DNA from 4 places in the Pararhizobium gei genome. Region 3 is predicted to be linked to each of the others. Evidence: predicted binding sites of a transcription regulator. Region 3 holds the regulator's gene; each other region holds the start of a gene.
The links. The regulator PhoB, encoded in region 3, activates phosphate uptake and scavenging genes when phosphate is short. The targets are predictions, from matches to a motif close to TGTCATNNANCTGTCAT.
Positions count from the first base shown of each region.

Region 1: PY308_RS12710 (ceramide glucosyltransferase) is a predicted target of PhoB. The motif match lies at 2,292-2,308, and genes of this name have one in related genera.
Region 2: ppk2 (polyphosphate kinase 2) is a predicted target of PhoB. The motif match lies at 2,292-2,308, and genes of this name have one in related genera.
Region 4: PY308_RS13880 (BtaA family protein) is a predicted target of PhoB. The motif match lies at 2,568-2,584, and genes of this name have one in related genera.

Region 1 is NZ_CP119409.1:2,594,698-2,598,908, reverse strand. It holds gene PY308_RS12720 (ABC transporter ATP-binding protein) at 1-267, shown strand, start outside; gene PY308_RS12715 (ABC transporter permease) at 264-1,025, shown strand; gene PY308_RS12710 (ceramide glucosyltransferase) at 1,078-2,214, opposite strand; gene PY308_RS12705 (retropepsin-like aspartic protease family protein) at 2,360-3,061, opposite strand; gene PY308_RS12700 (DUF1289 domain-containing protein) at 3,058-3,282, opposite strand; gene PY308_RS12695 (adenosylcobinamide-GDP ribazoletransferase) at 3,331-4,119, opposite strand.
Region 2 is NZ_CP119409.1:936,496-940,706, forward strand. It holds gene PY308_RS04405 (glutathione S-transferase family protein) at 1-161, opposite strand, end outside; gene PY308_RS04410 (winged helix-turn-helix transcriptional regulator) at 254-757, shown strand; gene PY308_RS04415 (hypothetical protein) at 817-1,341, shown strand; gene ppk2 (polyphosphate kinase 2) at 1,347-2,249, opposite strand; gene PY308_RS04425 (CsbD family protein) at 2,484-2,675, shown strand; gene PY308_RS04430 (YciE/YciF ferroxidase family protein) at 2,764-3,234, shown strand; gene PY308_RS04435 (aspartate kinase) at 3,616-4,211, shown strand, end outside.
Region 3 is NZ_CP119409.1:797,407-801,617, forward strand. It holds gene pstA (phosphate ABC transporter permease PstA) at 1-652, shown strand, start outside; gene pstB (phosphate ABC transporter ATP-binding protein PstB) at 665-1,480, shown strand; gene phoU (phosphate signaling complex protein PhoU) at 1,531-2,241, shown strand; gene phoB (phosphate regulon transcriptional regulator PhoB) at 2,354-3,037, shown strand; gene PY308_RS03755 (LysE family translocator) at 3,067-3,699, opposite strand; gene PY308_RS03760 (GcrA family cell cycle regulator) at 3,840-4,211, opposite strand, start outside.
Region 4 is NZ_CP119409.1:2,849,966-2,854,176, reverse strand. It holds gene PY308_RS13890 (glycoside hydrolase family 25 protein) at 1-398, opposite strand, end outside; gene PY308_RS13885 (class I SAM-dependent methyltransferase) at 585-1,274, opposite strand; gene PY308_RS13880 (BtaA family protein) at 1,271-2,521, opposite strand; gene PY308_RS13875 (serine hydrolase domain-containing protein) at 2,727-4,076, shown strand; gene PY308_RS13870 (lytic transglycosylase domain-containing protein) at 4,121-4,211, opposite strand, start outside.

The DNA.
Region 1 (4,211 bases), 1.8 Mb from region 3:
TTGATGAAGAAGCTCGGCCGAAAGCAGCTGCGCGTCGAGCTGCAGGATCCTGTTACCGTCATTCCCGAGACCCTGTCCGCCTATGATCTCAAGATCGAGGATGACGGATCTTTCCTCATTTACGACTACGACACGGCCGGCGAACGCACCGGCATCACCACGCTTTTGACGGCGCTGGCGGAAGCCGGGATCCGGCTCAAGGACATCTCGACGCGGCAAAGTTCGCTCGAGGATATTTTCGTGGAACTGGTGGGAGCCGACGCATGAATTTCGAAGCGGTCAAGTCGATCTATTTCTTCGAGATGGCCCGCACGCGGCGCACGCTTCTGCAGAGCGTCGTCTCGCCGGTCATTTCCACCTCGCTCTATTTTATCGTCTTCGGCGCGGCGATCGGGTCGCGCATCCAGGAGATCGAAGGCGTGTCCTACGGCGCTTTCATCACCCCCGGGCTGATCATGCTGACGCTGTTGACGCAGTGCATCGGCAACGGCTCGTTCGGCATCTATTTTCCGAAATTTACCGGCACGATCTACGAGCTTCTGTCCTCGCCGGTGTCAATGACGGAGATCGTGCTCGGCTATGTCGGGGCGGCGGCGACCAAGGGCATGATGATCGGGCTGATCATCCTTGCGACGGCCTCGCTCTTCGTTGATTTGTCGATTGCCCATCCCTTCGTGATGCTGCTGTTCTTCGTGCTGACGGCGGTGACCTTCAGCCTGTTCGGCTTCATCATCGGCATCTGGGCGAAGGATTTCGAGCAGTTGAACCTCATCCCGATGCTGGTCGTTCCGCCGCTGGTGTTTCTCGGCGGCAGCTTTTACTCCGTCAACATGCTGCCGCCCTTCTGGCAGGCCGTCAGCCATTTCAATCCGGTGCTCTACCTGATCAGCGGCTTCCGATGGAGCTTCTTCGAGATCGCGGATGTCAACCCGGTCGTGAGTTTTGCCATCATCGTCGCTTTTCTGGCGCTGCTGATGGGGCTGCTGACGTGGATCTTCAGGACGGGTTACCGGTTAAGGGCGTAGGGAGCGGTTAGCGAATAGTAGGTGGCGAACTATTCGCTGTTCGCCACCTTTACTACACCGCCTCCTCCAATTCGCAATCTTTCGTGCCGATCGTCATGGCATTGCCGCGCCAGACAAAGGCGCCGCTGCCCCAGCTTCGGATCCAGACCAGGGGCAGCATGACGTCGCGAACGATGATGGCGGGCAGGGACAGGAACGAGACGCGCCAACCCTTGGCAAGGCCGAGCGCCAGTTCCGGCAGATAGATCGCCGCAGTGACGGCGGCGGCGACCGCATAGGCATTGACGCCGAAAAGAATGGCGGCGGTGACGGCGAAAAGAAGCGGGGGCAGGGCTCCAAGCAGAACTTCCGGTGCGAAGAACAGCGGGAAGGTGACGCGCCGCAGGCGCGCCCAGCGGGCCTGACGCGACCAGACCTCGTGACGGCTGCGGCGGCCAAGCGGCTGGTCGAAGGGCGAGGAGACCAGATGCACCTTGTAGCCGAGGCGATTGACCAGCTTTGTCGCGGCGGCATCCTCGGCGATTTCGTTTGCCAGCGCCTCAATGCCGCCATTGCCGTCCAGCAGCGGCTTGAACCAGAGCATGCTTTTGCCCTGCGCGAATCCGAAGCCAACGGCTTCACCGGCATATTGCCATCGGGCCTGCTGCGTGTTCAGGAACATGCATTCGACCTCGGCCCAGAAACCTTGCGGTCGCGCGCCGATCGGTGTCGAGCAGACGAGGCCGGTATTCTTGCGCCGGCCTGCCATCAGATGGGCCACATAATCCCTCGGCATCAACACGTTCGAATCGGCAAGGACCACCCAGTCATGCCGTGCAGCCTTCCAGCCCTTGACGCAGTTGTTGAGTTTGGGATTGGCGCTGATCCGGTCCTCGCCGGTGAGGATGCGGGCGTGAACCGCAGGATGTGCGGCCATCGCCTTGCGCATCTCGGCGATGACCGGATCGCGCGGGCTGGCGACGCAGAAAATCAGTTCATATTGCGGCCAGTCGAGCGCGAAAGCGCGCGCCAGGGTTTCCGTCGTGAAAGGCTCGATCCCGTTAGATGGAACCACGATCGAGACGGGCGAGCGCTCCATGACCGGCGGGGCGGGGGTTCCTGTTCGCACCATTCGCCAGCCGGCGATGATGATGCTGAGAAGATTGATGGCGATGAGGATGGCCGCTGCGGCGGCGAAAGCGATAGCCATAGGCATGTCCTTGCTCGCGCCGCCACCTGAAAGGAATGCGCGGCAGCGCATGATGGCCCAAGAGACATCATTGTCACATGACAGGCGGATGACATCGGCGCTTGCGCACAAAGCCATCAGCAGCAATGAACGGTTTTCCTGTGGGCTAATCCCGCAGCCGCAGCTCGTCCGTCTGCATCTGAAGAAAATCCAGCGTCGAGAGAAAGCTCATGCCAAGCAGGCTCTGGTCGAGCTTGCCTTCTTCCGCGACCGTGGCGCGGACATCGGTGCGGACGATGGGGCCGATCGATACCCGCGCCAATGTGACGGGGGCTGCAAGCGCCATGCCGTTGGCAGTCATGACGGTCTGGGTAAAGGCGAGGCTTGCCGGGTCAAGGCCGAGCGTCTCGGCATCCTCGTAGGACAGGGCGACGGTGCTGGCGCCTGTGTCGACGAGCATCGGCACGGTTTTTCCATCGATCTCGACCGGTGTCTCGAAATGCCCGTTCATTACCTTGTGCAGAACGACTTCCTGTATGCCTTCATTGTCCGTGAAGACGGTTGCGCGGCCGGGAACGAGGCCGGCGGCAAGGCGGCTGCCGAAGGATTCCAGATCGCTGCGGTAGAGATAGGCGGTGACCAGGGCGAGGACGATCAAAGCCCAGATTGCGAACTGAAGCAGGCTCTCGCCAATTGTGCGGCGGCTTCGCACGATACCCGCGCTTAACAGAACTCCCAGCGCTCCCAGTGTCAGCAACCGGCCGAAATCGTCATTGACAATTCCGAAGGTGCGGCCGCTGTCATGGTTGAGGATGAGAAAGATGAGCCCGACGGCAAGCACGCCGAGAAGAACGACCAGCAGTCTCATTCGCCACCGACCCTTTCGCGAGCCATGCGGGTGCGGCGCGTTTCGCGGCGGGGCTTTCGTTCCAAGGTTTCCATGCGGGCGGGGAGGCTGTCCATGATGCTGCGGCGCTCCTCGGAGGAGTACAGCGTCCATGCGCCGATTTCAGCGCTCGTGCGGCCGCAGCCGAAGCAATAGCCGGTCTTCATGTCGATCGAACAGACGAGGATGCAAGGCGATTCCATAGAGGGTGTGGCGTCCGTCAAAATGAAGCTTGAATTTATATCGGCGTTTCAGACGGTCAGCGCAAGGGCGGCGAGAACGGCGATTTCTGTTAACTGCTGGGTCGCGCCGATCGTGTCGCCGGTGTAGCCGCCGATCTTGCCGTCGACGATCGGATGGAAGGCGGCGACCGTTGCAGCGGAGGCGGCGATGGCCAGGACGACGGCCAGCAGGGGCGCGCCGGAGAGAAGCAGAAGCAGGGCCGCCGAGACGATGCCGAGCCCGAGGGCGACATTTGCAGCCGTGGCGTCCGGCTCGCCGGCCGAGGCGGCGACGCCGTCGCGGCGGGCGGGCGGCAGCTTCGACCAGTGCCAGACCATGGCCGTGCGGCTGATTGCGGCGACTGCCAGCACGAGCAGGCCGGCGCCGCTGGGCGAAAGCAACGGGATGACAGCGGCAAGGGCGGAGCTTCTGAGGCCGAATGAGAGGATCAGCGCGACCGCGCCATAGGAGCCGATGCGGCTGTCCTTCATGATGATCAGCGCGCTTTCCCTGGTCCTGCCGCCGCCGAGCCCGTCTGCCGTATCGCCGAGCCCGTCCTCGTGCAGGGCGCCAGTGATCAGAGCCTGCACGGCGATGGCGGTGAAGGCGGTGAAGAGAGGCGATGCACCGATGGCGCTGAACACGGAAACGAGGGCCGCGGCCGGCAGCACGATCAGTATGCCGGCGAGCGGGAAAGCCCGGACGGCGCGGCTGAGACGGCCGTCGAAACCGACGAAATGGCGTTGCGGCATATGGATGCGGCTGAGGAACGCCACGGAGCGCGCCAGATCGTCGATGAACTCGCGGATATCGAACATAGTGTCTCCCCGGCGATCCGCCCCTCGCGAATCGATGTGATGCTGCCGATCATGCGCCAGCGACCGGAGAGGGCGCAAATGCCGTTGCCCGA
Region 2 (4,211 bases), 140 kb from region 3:
GGGAAGCGCTTGACCGGCCAGATCGCCTGCCACTCGGCAAGAATGTCAGCATGATCGGGGTCAAGCATCAGATAGTCGAAATCCGTGCCGTTTTCATAGAGCGCGATCAGCACCTTCTGACAGTAGGACGAAAACGGATGGGCGAAAAGCTGCGGTTTCATTCTGTTTCCTCCAAAACTGATTGCGAACTGCAATTGGTTGTTTTGTAGCCTTACCGATCCTATATTGCAACCGGTTTAAATCGAGGATGCAAATGGACGCTTCGCACCGGTCGGGTTGCCCGATCAACCTGACGCTGGAAATGCTCGGCGACCGCTGGAGCCTGATCATCATCCGCGACCTGATGTTTGGCAATCGCCGGCATTTTCGCGAGCTTCTCGGTCACTCGGAAGAGGGGATTGCCTCCAACATTCTCGCCGACCGGCTGAAGCGGCTTACCGAATCCGGGCTGATCTCGCGGCGCGACGATCCGAGCCACAAGCAGAAGGGCATCTACAGCCTGACCGAGCCGGCCATCCAACTGGTGCCGCTTTTGGCGCAGATGGGCGCCTGGGGGCGGCGGCATGCCCCGGCATCGGAAGAGCTGTCGATCCGCGCCGAAATTCTGGAAGAGGGCGGACCGGCCCTGTGGGAGGTGTTCATGGAAGAACTGCGGTCCTTGCATCTGGGTGCGCCCGCGCCGGAGCGTTCGGTGTTTTCCGAGTTGCAGGCGGCGTATCTGGCGGTGGTGGTGCGGAAGAAGGGGGCTGTTGCCTAAGAGGACGTTGACTTCAAGACAGCTGCCGGTTTTGAGTGGTGTGTTCGGAGAATAGTAACATGACGGCTGGCAGGTTTCAGATTTTGAGCAACATGGAAAGGTTCTGGCAGAATTTTTTGGAGCGCAAGGCTGTCAGGTGGATTCTTGCTCTTTCAATGACGGTATCAGCTTATCTATTTTGTACCGCCACAGGTCACATAGCATATTTTGTTTCGGGTGCCGCAACGACCATGGGGCAAATATTATATCCAGACGTCTACTATATGACGGGTGTTTTTTTGAATATTCACGCGGCATCTCTCATTTTTAGCTGCTTGTACACATCATACAACGTGGTAAAAATGGAGAGAATAAATTATTTTCTATTTTTTATTATGAGTTATTCTGTTTTTGGAGTTTTATTCTTTATTTCATTTTTTATTTGCTTCGAGGCTAATGCGGAAATTCTCGGTAATTTGTATGATACCGGGTACTATTCGAGGTTTCCGCCTAATTTCTCCGGGGCAATGCTGATTGCTTGCAATGTTCTTGCATTTTGTCTGCTTAGAGTCCCGAAGAGAGCACCTGTTGATCGCCTGATGTGAACCGATCAATAGACTTCCGGCACGTACAACTCGTCCGGCACCGGATGGCGGATGTAGTCGTCGTGGCGGATGCGGTCGGGGAGTTGGATCTCGGGCTTGGGCACGTCCTCATAGGGGATTTGGGCCAAGAGATGGGCGATGCAGTTGAGGCGCGCCTTCTTCTTGTCGACGGCCTGGACCACCCACCACGGTGCGTCCTCCGAATGGGTTTTGGCCAGCATTTCTTCCTTGGCCTTGGTGTATTCTTCCCAATGGATGCGGCTTTCCATGTCCATGGGCGAGAGTTTCCACTGTTTCAGCGGATCGTGGATGCGCATCTTGAAGCGGAATTCCTGCTCCTCGTCGGTGATCGAGAACCAGTATTTGATCAGGATGATACCGGAGCGGACCAGCATGCGCTCGAATTCCGGCACGGTGCGGAAAAATTCGTCGAGCTCTTCCGGCGTGCAGAAGCCCATGACGCGCTCGACGCCGGCGCGGTTGTACCAGGAGCGGTCGAACAGCACCATCTCGCCGGATGTCGGCAGATGCGGCACGTAACGCTGGAAATACCACTGGCTTTTTTCGCGCTCGGTCGGGGCGGGCAGGGCCACCACGCGGCAGACGCGCGGATTGAGCCGCTGGGTGACGCGCTTGATGGCGCCGCCCTTGCCGGCGGAATCGCGGCCCTCGAACAGCACCACGACCTTGAGCTTCTTGTGCTGGACCCAATCCTGCAGGCGCACCAGTTCGTGCTGAAGCCGGAAAAGTTCGCGGAAATAGAGCTTGCGGTCGATCGTCGGTTCGGCTTCTTCCGACATGCCCTCGGCGACCAGCTCGTCGAGCCGGTCTTCCTCCATCTGCATTTCCAGCTCCTCGTCGAAGCTGTCGGCAATTTCCGCTTTGATGCGGCTGAGCTGGTCCATCATGGGTCGTGTTCCTGTTGATCGAAGAGACAGGAACAATGTTTGATGACAGCCGTATGACAGCTGGCCGGCGGCGGAATTTGTCGTGCAACAGCGCTGCGGGGTGGGTTCTCGACAGCGCTCCAAGCCCAGCCGGTCCCCCGTAAAGCTGCCCCGGGCGAGACGCTGAAGGGAACAATTGCCGATACCAGCCGTTGTCGGTGCATAGGAGCACTTCCGCTCCGAAAGGAGATTTACATGGGTAGCGTATCAGACAAGGTTTCCGGCAAGGTAAACGAAATGGTCGGCAAGGCCAAGCAGGGCGTCGGTGATGCTCTCGACAACCGCGAGATGCAGGCCGAGGGCGCCGTACAGGAAGCCAAGGGTGATGCCCAGCAGGCCAAGGGCGAAGCCAAGGAAGCCGTGAAGAACGTCATCGATAAGGCTTGAGCCTGGTCGATTGATAGTAAGCCCGCCGTTTCCACGGTGGGCTTTTTTGTACCTATCCTTTTGTATCGAACCCGATAAGGACATCATAATGGACACTCTCGCCGATCTGTTCGAGCATACCCTGCAGGACATCTATTACGCCGAAAATGCTATCGCCAAAGCCCTGCCCAAAGTCGCGAAAGCCGTCAAGGAGCCACAACTCAAGCAAGCTATCGAGGCGCATCTCGAAGAGACCAAGGGCCAGATTGCGACTTTGAAGAAGGTCTTTGCAACAATCGACAAAAAGCCCGAAGCGGTGAAATGTGATGCAATCGAAGGATTGCTCAAGGAAGCGGATGGTCTGATCGAGGAAGCGAAGGGAGCGGCGCTCGACGCGGGACTGCTGGCAGCGGCCCAGGCTGTCGAACACTATGAGATCGCACGGTACGGTTCGCTTCGCGAATGGGCAAAGGTTCTCGGGAATGAAGAGGGCCATATTCTCCTGAGCGAAATTCTCGATCAGGAAAAGGCTGCCAATGCCAAGCTGACGACAATTGCCGTCATGAAGGTGAACGGCTGACATTGTTCAGGTCGCCCGCACGCCGGGCGACCTGCTTCCATTAACGTCCCTGACGGTACGATCGCCGGACACTCTAATACCGCCAGTCAATTGACAGCAGCGCTTCCCGGCTACCTCCTTTGTCCAGCATGAGACGAGCGGAGAGACCCTTCAGGCGAAGCAAGCTGTGCAGGCGAGGATCGTCGCAATGACTGAATTCGCTCTCGATCCAAACCGGGTACCGGACTGCCGTTACTTCACAGCAGTTTAGCAGCGAATGAAGCAGCGGCTTCAATGCGCCGCGTCCCCGCCATTGCACCCCGACACCAATTTCGCTATGAGACCGCCAACGTCTAAAAAGCAGGCGCGAACAGGCGCGACAGGCAATACCGGTTGAGGCATATGGCACGCATCGTGATGAAATTCGGCGGCACGTCCGTCGCGGATATGGATCGCATCAGGAATGTGGCGCGCCATGTCAAACGCGAGGTCGATGCTGGCCACGATGTGGCTGTCGTGGTCTCTGCCATGTCCGGCAAGACAAACGAGCTTGTCGCCTGGACGCGCGATGCTTCGCCGATGCATGATGCCCGCGAGTACGACGCGGTTGTCGCCTCGGGCGAACAGGTGACCTCGGGGCTATTGGCGCTGGCTTTGCAGAATATCGGCATCAATGCCCGCTCCTGGCAGGGCTGGCAGATCCCCATCCGCACGGACAATGCCCATGGTGCGGCGCGGATCATGGAGATCGACGGCTCCGAACTCATCCGGCGTTTCGGCGAGGGACAGGTGGCCGTGATCGCTGGCTTCCAGGGGCTGGGGCCGGACAACCGCATCGCGACGCTCGGACGCGGCGGGTCTGACACCTCGGCGGTTGCGATCGCCGCTGCGATCAAGGCGGATCGCTGCGATATCTATACCGATGTCGACGGCGTCTATACGACCGACCCGCGCATCGAGCCCAAGGCTCGCCGTATGAAGAAGATCGCGTTCGAGGA
Region 3 (4,211 bases):
TTCGCTCTACATGATGCTGATCGTTCTGGCGCTTGCCCTGCCGATCGGCGTCGCGGCCTCCATTTATCTGGAAGAGTTTGCGCCGAAGAACCGCCTGACGGATCTGATCGAGGTCAATATCAACAACCTCGCCGCCGTGCCGTCGATCGTCTATGGTCTTCTCGGTCTGTCGATCTTCATCAACTTCGCCGGCATGCCGCGCTCGGCGGCTCTTGTCGGCGGCCTGGTGCTGACACTGATGACGCTTCCGACGATCATCATTGCAACCCGCGCTGCGCTGAAGGCAGTGCCACCGTCGATCCGGGCAGCGGCTCTCGGGCTTGGCGCCTCGAAGATGCAGACCATCTTCCATCACGTCCTGCCGCTCGCCATGCCCGGCGTGCTCACCGGCACGATCATCGGTCTGGCGCATGCGCTCGGCGAAACCGCGCCGCTGCTCCTGATCGGCATGGTCGCCTTCGTAGTCGATTATCCAGGCTCTCCGATGGAGCCGTCCACCGCGCTGCCGGTGCAGATCTATATGTGGGCGAACGAAGCCGAACGTGCATTTGTCGAACGGACCTCGGGTGCGATCATGGTTCTCCTGATCTTCCTCGTCGTCATGAACCTTGGAGCAATCCTGTTGCGGCGTCGCTTTGAGCGTCGCTGGTAGTGAGGTAGAAACATGAACATGATGTCAGAAGCAGCAGTTGAAAAGGCGCTGGACCAGAAGATGAGTAACGTTCCCTACAAAATGACCGGGAAGGACGTTTCGGTCTATTACGGCGAAAAGCGTGCGCTGTTCGATGTGAACCTCAACGTCCGCGAAAACACCGTCACCGCCCTGATCGGCCCGTCCGGTTGCGGCAAGTCGACCTTCCTGCGTTGCTTGAACCGGATGAATGACACGATCGACAGCTGCCGGGTCACCGGCAAGATCATGCTCGATGACGGCGATATTTACGATCAGACCATCGACGTTGTCGAATTGCGCGCCCGCGTCGGGATGGTCTTCCAGAAGCCGAACCCGTTCCCGAAATCGATCTACGAAAACGTCACCTATGGTCCGAAGATCCACGGTCTCGCCCGCACCAAAGCCGAATTCGACCAGATCGTCGAAAGCAGCCTTCAGAAGGCCGGTCTCTGGAACGAGGTCAAGGATCGCCTGCATGAATCCGGCACCGGTCTGTCCGGTGGTCAGCAGCAGCGCCTGTGCATCGCGCGCGCCGTTGCCGTCAGCCCGGAGGTCATCCTGATGGATGAGCCATGCTCCGCGCTCGATCCGATCGCGACCGCCAAGGTCGAGGAACTGATCCACGAACTGCGGGCCAACTACACGATCGTCATCGTCACCCACTCGATGCAGCAGGCTGCGCGCGTTTCCCAGCGGACCGCCATGTTCCATCTGGGCAACCTCGTCGAAGAAAATGATACCGACAAGATGTTCACCAATCCGGATGACCAGCGCACCCAGGATTACATCATGGGCCGCTTCGGCTGATGCCTGAGCCCCGCACCTCATCTGGATTGTGAACGCAAGGAACACCAACCATGTCTACGCATATTGTTTCCGTCTATGACGACGACCTGAAATACCTTACGCGCCGCATTTCCGAAATGGGCGGGCTTGCCGAGCAGATGGTCGCCGAATCGGTTCGCGCATTGGTGAATGCCGATCTTTCGCTGGCTCAGAAAGTCATCTCGGATGATGTCATTCTCGATGAGGCCGAGCGGCAGATCGGCGACAAGGCAATCGTCACCATCGCCAAGCGCCAGCCGATGGCAGCCGACCTCAGGGAAATCATGGGATCCATCCGGATCGCGGCCGATCTCGAGCGTGTCGGCGATCTGGGAAAGAACAACGCCAAGCGCGTCATTGCCGTAGCAAATGCAAGCCTGCCGCGCCAGCTTTCACGCGGGCTCGAGCATCTTGCCGAACTTGCGCTGATGCAGCTCAAGGAAGTGCTCGACGTCTATGCGTCGCGCTCTCCGGAAAAGGCCAACGGCATTCGCGAACGGGACAACGAGATCGATGCGATCTACACATCCCTGTTCCGTGAATTGCTTACCTATATGATGGAAGACCCGCGCAACATCACGCCGTGCACGCATTTGCTGTTTTGCGCAAAGAACATCGAACGCATCGGCGACCATGCGACCAACATCGCCGAGACAATCTTTTACATGGCGACCGGTGCGCAACCGGTTGGCGAGCGTCCAAAGGACGATACCGCCAATACGGTCGGCGCAATCGGCAACTGATCGAGCGCCGGTTAAAATGTAAGTAAGTTCCTACTTATGCGGCGCGGACGGCCAGGAGCCGTCCGCGTGACAGCCCTGCTGTGAGCGCCGGGCGTCAAGGAGTTGAGACCCCATGCTGCCGAGAATTGCCGTTGTCGAAGACGAAGAAGCGTTGAGCGTTCTCCTGCGATACAATCTTGAGGCCGAAGGCTTCGAGGTTGATACCATCAATCGAGGCGACGAAGCCGAAATCCGCCTGCAGGAGCGCTTGCCGGATCTTCTCATCCTGGACTGGATGCTTCCGGGCGTGTCCGGCATAGAATTGTGCCGCAGATTGCGACAGCGTTCCGAAACCGAGCGTCTGCCGATCATCATGTTGACCGCGCGCGGAGAAGAAAGCGAGCGGGTCCGGGGCCTGGCGACAGGTGCCGACGATTATGTGGTCAAGCCGTTTTCGACGCCGGAACTCATGGCCCGCGTCAAGGCGATGCTCCGCCGGGCCAAGCCCGAGGTTCTCTCGACGCTGCTGAAATGCGGCGACATCGAGCTCGACCGCGAAACCCATCGCGTCCACCGCAAGACCCGCGAAGTCCGGCTGGGACCGACGGAGTTTCGCCTGCTCGAGTTCCTCATGTCCTCTCCTGGCCGGGTCTTTTCGCGATCCCAGTTGCTGGACGGCGTCTGGGGACACGATATCTATGTCGACGAGCGCACCGTGGATGTCCATGTCGGACGTCTGCGAAAGGCGCTGAATTTCTCCAACATGCAGGATGTCATCCGAACGGTGCGCGGCGCAGGCTATTCCCTGGAAAGCTGATCGCAAATGGTCACCGCGGTCCGCACGTGTCAGCCTCGCTGAAGCGCGAGATGGGCACCGAGACCGACAAGAATGCCGCCGCCAAGCTTTTGTACAAGCCGCTGCACCCCGTTCGATCTGCGAAGACGGCGTGTCAGGGCGCCGGCCATAAGCACGCAGACGATGTCTGCCGATGAAAACATCAGGTTGACGATCGTCCCCAGAACGAGGAATTGCGCCCAGGCCGGCAGCGTCGCGGATGCATCCACGAACTGCGGCAGGAAAGCGACGAAAAATATCGCGGTCTTCGGGTTGAGGACTTCGACCGTTATGCTCTCGATGAAAGCGCGGCGTCCGGACTTAGGCCCTATCGCGGGCAGCGCCGTTTCCCCCTCGGTTTTTCTCCTGAACAACGAGATACCGAGCCAGATCAGGTAAGCGGCGCCGGCCAGTTTGACCACCATGTAAAGCATGGGGACGGCATGAAACAGCACCGACAGCCCTGTGGCAGCCGCCACCACATGAACATAGCAGCCCAAGTGGATGCCGAGCGACGCCAGCATCCCGCCACGGCGGCCATGCGCCATGGTTTGGGCCGCCGCATACAACATTGCCGGACCGGGAATATACGCGAAGATCGCCGTCGTGACGAAAAAGGTGAGCAACAGTTCGGTGGACGGCATCTTGGGTCTCCGGCTGACGCAGCCTTTCTACAGATCATTCCCGCGATACCATAGTTTTCAAACTGTGCCTGAGGCAACCAGAAACGAAAAAGTCCTGCAGAGGTCATCGGCAGGACTGATATCGGCTCAAATTGTTCTTTTCACCGTGTCCGGCGACGTTCCGCCGATGGCTGATAGGCGAGCTTGGCATGGAAGGTGCAGTAGGGCGACGTGTCCGGGGAATCGTTGCCGCAAAAATGAAACTCGTCCTTCATCGGATCGCCGATCGGCCATTTGCAGGTTCGATCGGTCAACTGCGTCAGGACCAGGCGGCGCGACATGGGAAGCACGACATTGCCCGCCGGAGCTTCCTTATACTGTTCGACAGTTTCGATTTCGGCGTCCTGCGCCATGACGGCGGCGTCTTCCTGACGTGTCATCGGTCGGGCGGCTGGACGCGTTGAGGTGGTGTATGCCTGGGGACGGGGAGCGATGACTGGCGCCGGGCGCTTAGTGCGTGTGGCGGTCGTTGT
Region 4 (4,211 bases), 2.1 Mb from region 3:
CTCTTGGGCACATTGGCGATGAACCAATCGGCCTGCTGGTCGGCCGTCGAGCAGAAATAATAGAAATGATAAGGCGCGTAGGGGAGGCCTGCGGCACGGGCGCGTTGCCAGTACTCGTTGAAGCGCGCATCGACCCGGTCCTTGCCTTCCGTCGCCTTGATGAAGGCGAAAGCGACGCCGGACGCCCTGACCTTGGCCCAATCGACGTCGCCCTGCCACTTGGAAACGTCGATGCCGTGGATCGTGTGGTGGTTCGGCGTCTTCACACCGAAATCCTGCGGATCCTTGTCCTGAAATTTTGGCGGGATCGACGCGGTCGAGACGAGATCGTAATCCGTCGAGGTGCAGGCGGACAGAAGTGTCACGATAGGCAGGAGAGCCAGAAATAGCCGGCGCATGGGGGATCCGTTCCGAAACGATCGACGATGCTGCCTCACACGATAATACCCGTTAATGTCGTAATCCCCGGAGGCTCGAGCCTCATCTTCACCCTATCATCGTAAAAATTCAGTTATTTTCAAGCAACAATTGCGTCAACAGCCGTCACACGGCAAGTCGCTTGCCGATGGTATAGGATGGCTGGGTTACCTGGAGCTTGCCTGCGCGGCGTCGCTGCTACGGTGATAGGTGAACAGCCAGGCATAGCCGCGGCCGAGCGGGTGGAATTCGACCGCGTCGCCGTTTTGAGCGGCTTTGCGGTTCAGGACCGATTTAAGACTGGCACGCGGCGTGACATGAAAACGCTTCAGCCAAGCCTGAAGAAGGATGCGGAAAATCCGGGGCAACCGTTCCTGCTGACCGAAGTCGGCGATGTGGAGGCTTCCACCGGGCTTCAGCGCCGCGATTGCCGCATCAATCGCCATGTTCCAATCGGGGATCATCGACAGGGAATAGGAAATGACGACACGGTCGAAGCCGGCCTCTCCGAAAGCGAAAGCGTCGAAATCCGTGGCGTCGGCGATGCGCAGGATTGCGTTGCTGGCGCCGGTGCGCTTCAGCTTGGCTTCCGCAGAGGCGATCATCTCGGCGGAAATATCGAGACCGAACAGGCGCGATTTCGGGTAGCGGCGGCCGATAAGGGCCAGGTTGCGGCCCGTGCCGCAGCCCACTTCCAGCACACTGCCGCCGGGAGGGACATCGAGCGTTTCAATCAGCGTGTCACGCCCGAAGAGATAGTATTTTCTGGTCAGGTCGTAGATGTGCCGCTGGGTGCGATACATCCTGTCCATGCGCTCGGCGTGACCGGGATCGACGGTGGAACGGGCGGCCGTCATGCCGCCTTCCTGTAGATATGAAAGCCGCCATAGATGGCCGAGCGATCCTTCAGGTTCAGCGCCTGCGATTGTGCGGCATCGTAGCGCCACTGATCGAGCAGGGCCGGCGAAACCCGGCCTTCCAGAATGCTGTCTTCGGCTGCGGTCCGGAAAATCACGACCGCACCCTCGGCCGATGTGCGGGTGATCTCGGTCCAGAGTTCGTTGAGCTGCCGGTCGCTCATCCAGTCTTGCGCATCAAGAAGGACATAACGATCGACGCAGTCGGCGGATTTTTTGGCGAGCAGTTCGGTGAAGCTGGCGTGGTGCACGTGGACGCGTTCGGCATTGTTACGGATCGCTTCGTGCCGTTCGGCCTGCAGATAGAGAGGCAACTCGCCCTCATGCGGCATGGGATAACGCCGTGCGAAGGCCTGCCAGGCAAAATAGTTTTCCTTCATCGGAAAATGACAGGACAGCTTTTCCAGACGCTGGCGCAGCACGCCTGCCAGCGATTTTTCGCTGCTGAGACTTGCGAGCTCATCGAACTGGCGTGGAGGAATGCCGAGACCGAACAGCGAGCTCTTGCGGCTGGTCAGCCAACGGACAACCGGGCGATCGAACAGGGGCGCCAGCCGTTCATCGAAGAATTGCCGCTGCTCGCGCATGGAGCGGGCATTGGCAATTTCGGTGGGGTCGACGCCATGAAGCCGGGCGAGAAGATGGCCAAGACCAATGAACCTGCCGAGCAGGCCGGTGCGATAGATGTTTTCGCCGAACACGCCGATGCGGCGGCGCCCGTTGAGGCCGCGCCGATTCCAGTAAGCACGCGTGGCACTGTCGAGCCTCGGGGCGATGAACATGTCGAAAGCCTGAATATTGCTCTTCATGTCGTGCCGGGCCAGAAAGCGGACCACATCCGCATGCGACGGCAGATGGCGGAAGGCGGCAAGTTTCAGTTTGTTGAGGGCGATGTGGTGCGGATTGAGATCCACCACGTCGATACGCTCCGGAAACGCGGACGAATAGGCGAGCATGTTGCAGCCGCCGGAACCGATGGTGACGATGTGATGCTCGGGCCGGATCTGCATCGCTTCCATGTCGACGGCCGGGTCTTCCCAGATCTGTGGGTAGACGAGGCCGGAGAAAAGCAGGCCGAAGAGCCGTTCCGACAATCCGTCCAGCGTCAGGGCCTTGTGTTGTATCAAGGCGGTCTTGAGCTTGCGGTTGCTTTTGCCGTAGCCTGCGCCGGGTGCGAAATCGGTCATGTCACCTGCCATCCGTTGACGATGGGCGAGCTTCTAGGGCGAGTCCGCTACACTTTGATGACGGAGCCCAGCATCGTGTTCTGGCTTATGCCGTTCCCGTCGGCTGATGGGCACAAACGGCGGTCGCGCCATTGTGATCGTCATAAACGCTTCCTAAAGGATGGGAATCCTGTTTTGGTGGGTCCGGCGAAGCAGAGGCACTATGATGCGCAGACGACTATTGTGGCTTGCAGGATCGGTTTCGGCGGTTCTTGCCGCCGTCGCCGGATGGCTGGTGATCCTGCCGCCAGAACTGCTGCGCGTCGGCGATGGTTATGCCGCGAAAATTGTCTGCTCGAATGTCTTCCTCGCCGGACGGGAAGCGGACAGGGTTCTCGCCGAGGACGTACAGGCACCCGGGCATCCGTTGCTTCGTCTGGTCAGGGTCTCCGTCGATCAGACCCGCAAGACGGTAACGGCGCGGATGTTCGGCTTCGCCGCACCCGCCCATGCCATCTATCGCGAAGGTCTCGGCTGCACCAATGTGACCGAGGGTGAATTCGCCGCCTTTCCCGGCAATCGGCAATTGCGGCGGCGCATGCCGGAGATCGACGACGCGAAACCCTGGCCCGATGGCAGTGGCGCCAGCATCAATCCATCGGTTCAGGGCTTACTCTCGGACGCGCAGCTTGCCGGTCCGGGCATGCGCGCGGTCGTGGTGGTCAAAAACGGGCGGATCGTCGGCGAGGCCTATGGCGAGGGTTTCGACAGCGCGACGCCGCTGCTGGGATGGTCCATGACCAAGACCGTGACTGCGGCATTGATCGGCATCCGCATCCGCGACGGTCAGATGGCGCTCGACAGGACCGAGCTTCTGCCGCAATGGCGCAACGACCCGCGCAGCCAGATCAGGCTTTCCGACCTGCTTGCCATGCAGAGCGGCCTTCGGTTCAACGAGGACTATGGCAATGTGACCGACGTGACCCGTATGCTTTACCTGGAAGGAGACATGGCGCGCTTTGCCGCCTCCAGGCCGTTGGAAGCCAAACCGGGCGATCGTTTCAGTTATTCCAGCGGCGCGTCGATGATCCTGTCACGGCTCTGGATGAACACGTTTGGAAGCGTGCGGGAGGCGCTGACCTTTCCAAGGGCGGCGCTGTTCCGGCCGCTGGGCATGACAAGCGCCGTCATCGAGCCAGACGCGCACGGCACCTTCGTCGGCTCGTCCTACATGTATGCAACGGCGCGCGACTGGGCGCGGTTCGGTCTTTTCCTTCTGCAGAACGGAAGCTGGAACGGCGAGCAGATTTTGCCGCCGGATTTCGTAACCTTCATGCGCAGCCCGACGAAGGCGTCGAATGGCCGTTATGGCGCGGGGCATGTCTGGGCCCGGTATGGGCGGGAAGGTGGGCCGCCGCTGCCGGAGGACGCTTACTGGCTGCAGGGGCATGACGGACAAACCGTCCTGCTCATTCCGTCGCAGGGCCTTGCTGTCGTGCGTCTTGGCCTCACGCCATCGCGCCTCGGCTACGACGCCCGGATATTGGGTGCCAGAATCATCGAAGCGATCAACTGAGAGACACTTTCAAGCCTCGGTGGTGCGTGGGGAATAGCTTTTGGCTACCGCATGCCCAAAGTGTCGAGCAGGCCCTTGCGCTTGGCATGATAGTAATAACCGCTGGCATAGAGCCGCACAGCCCCATCCAGTTCG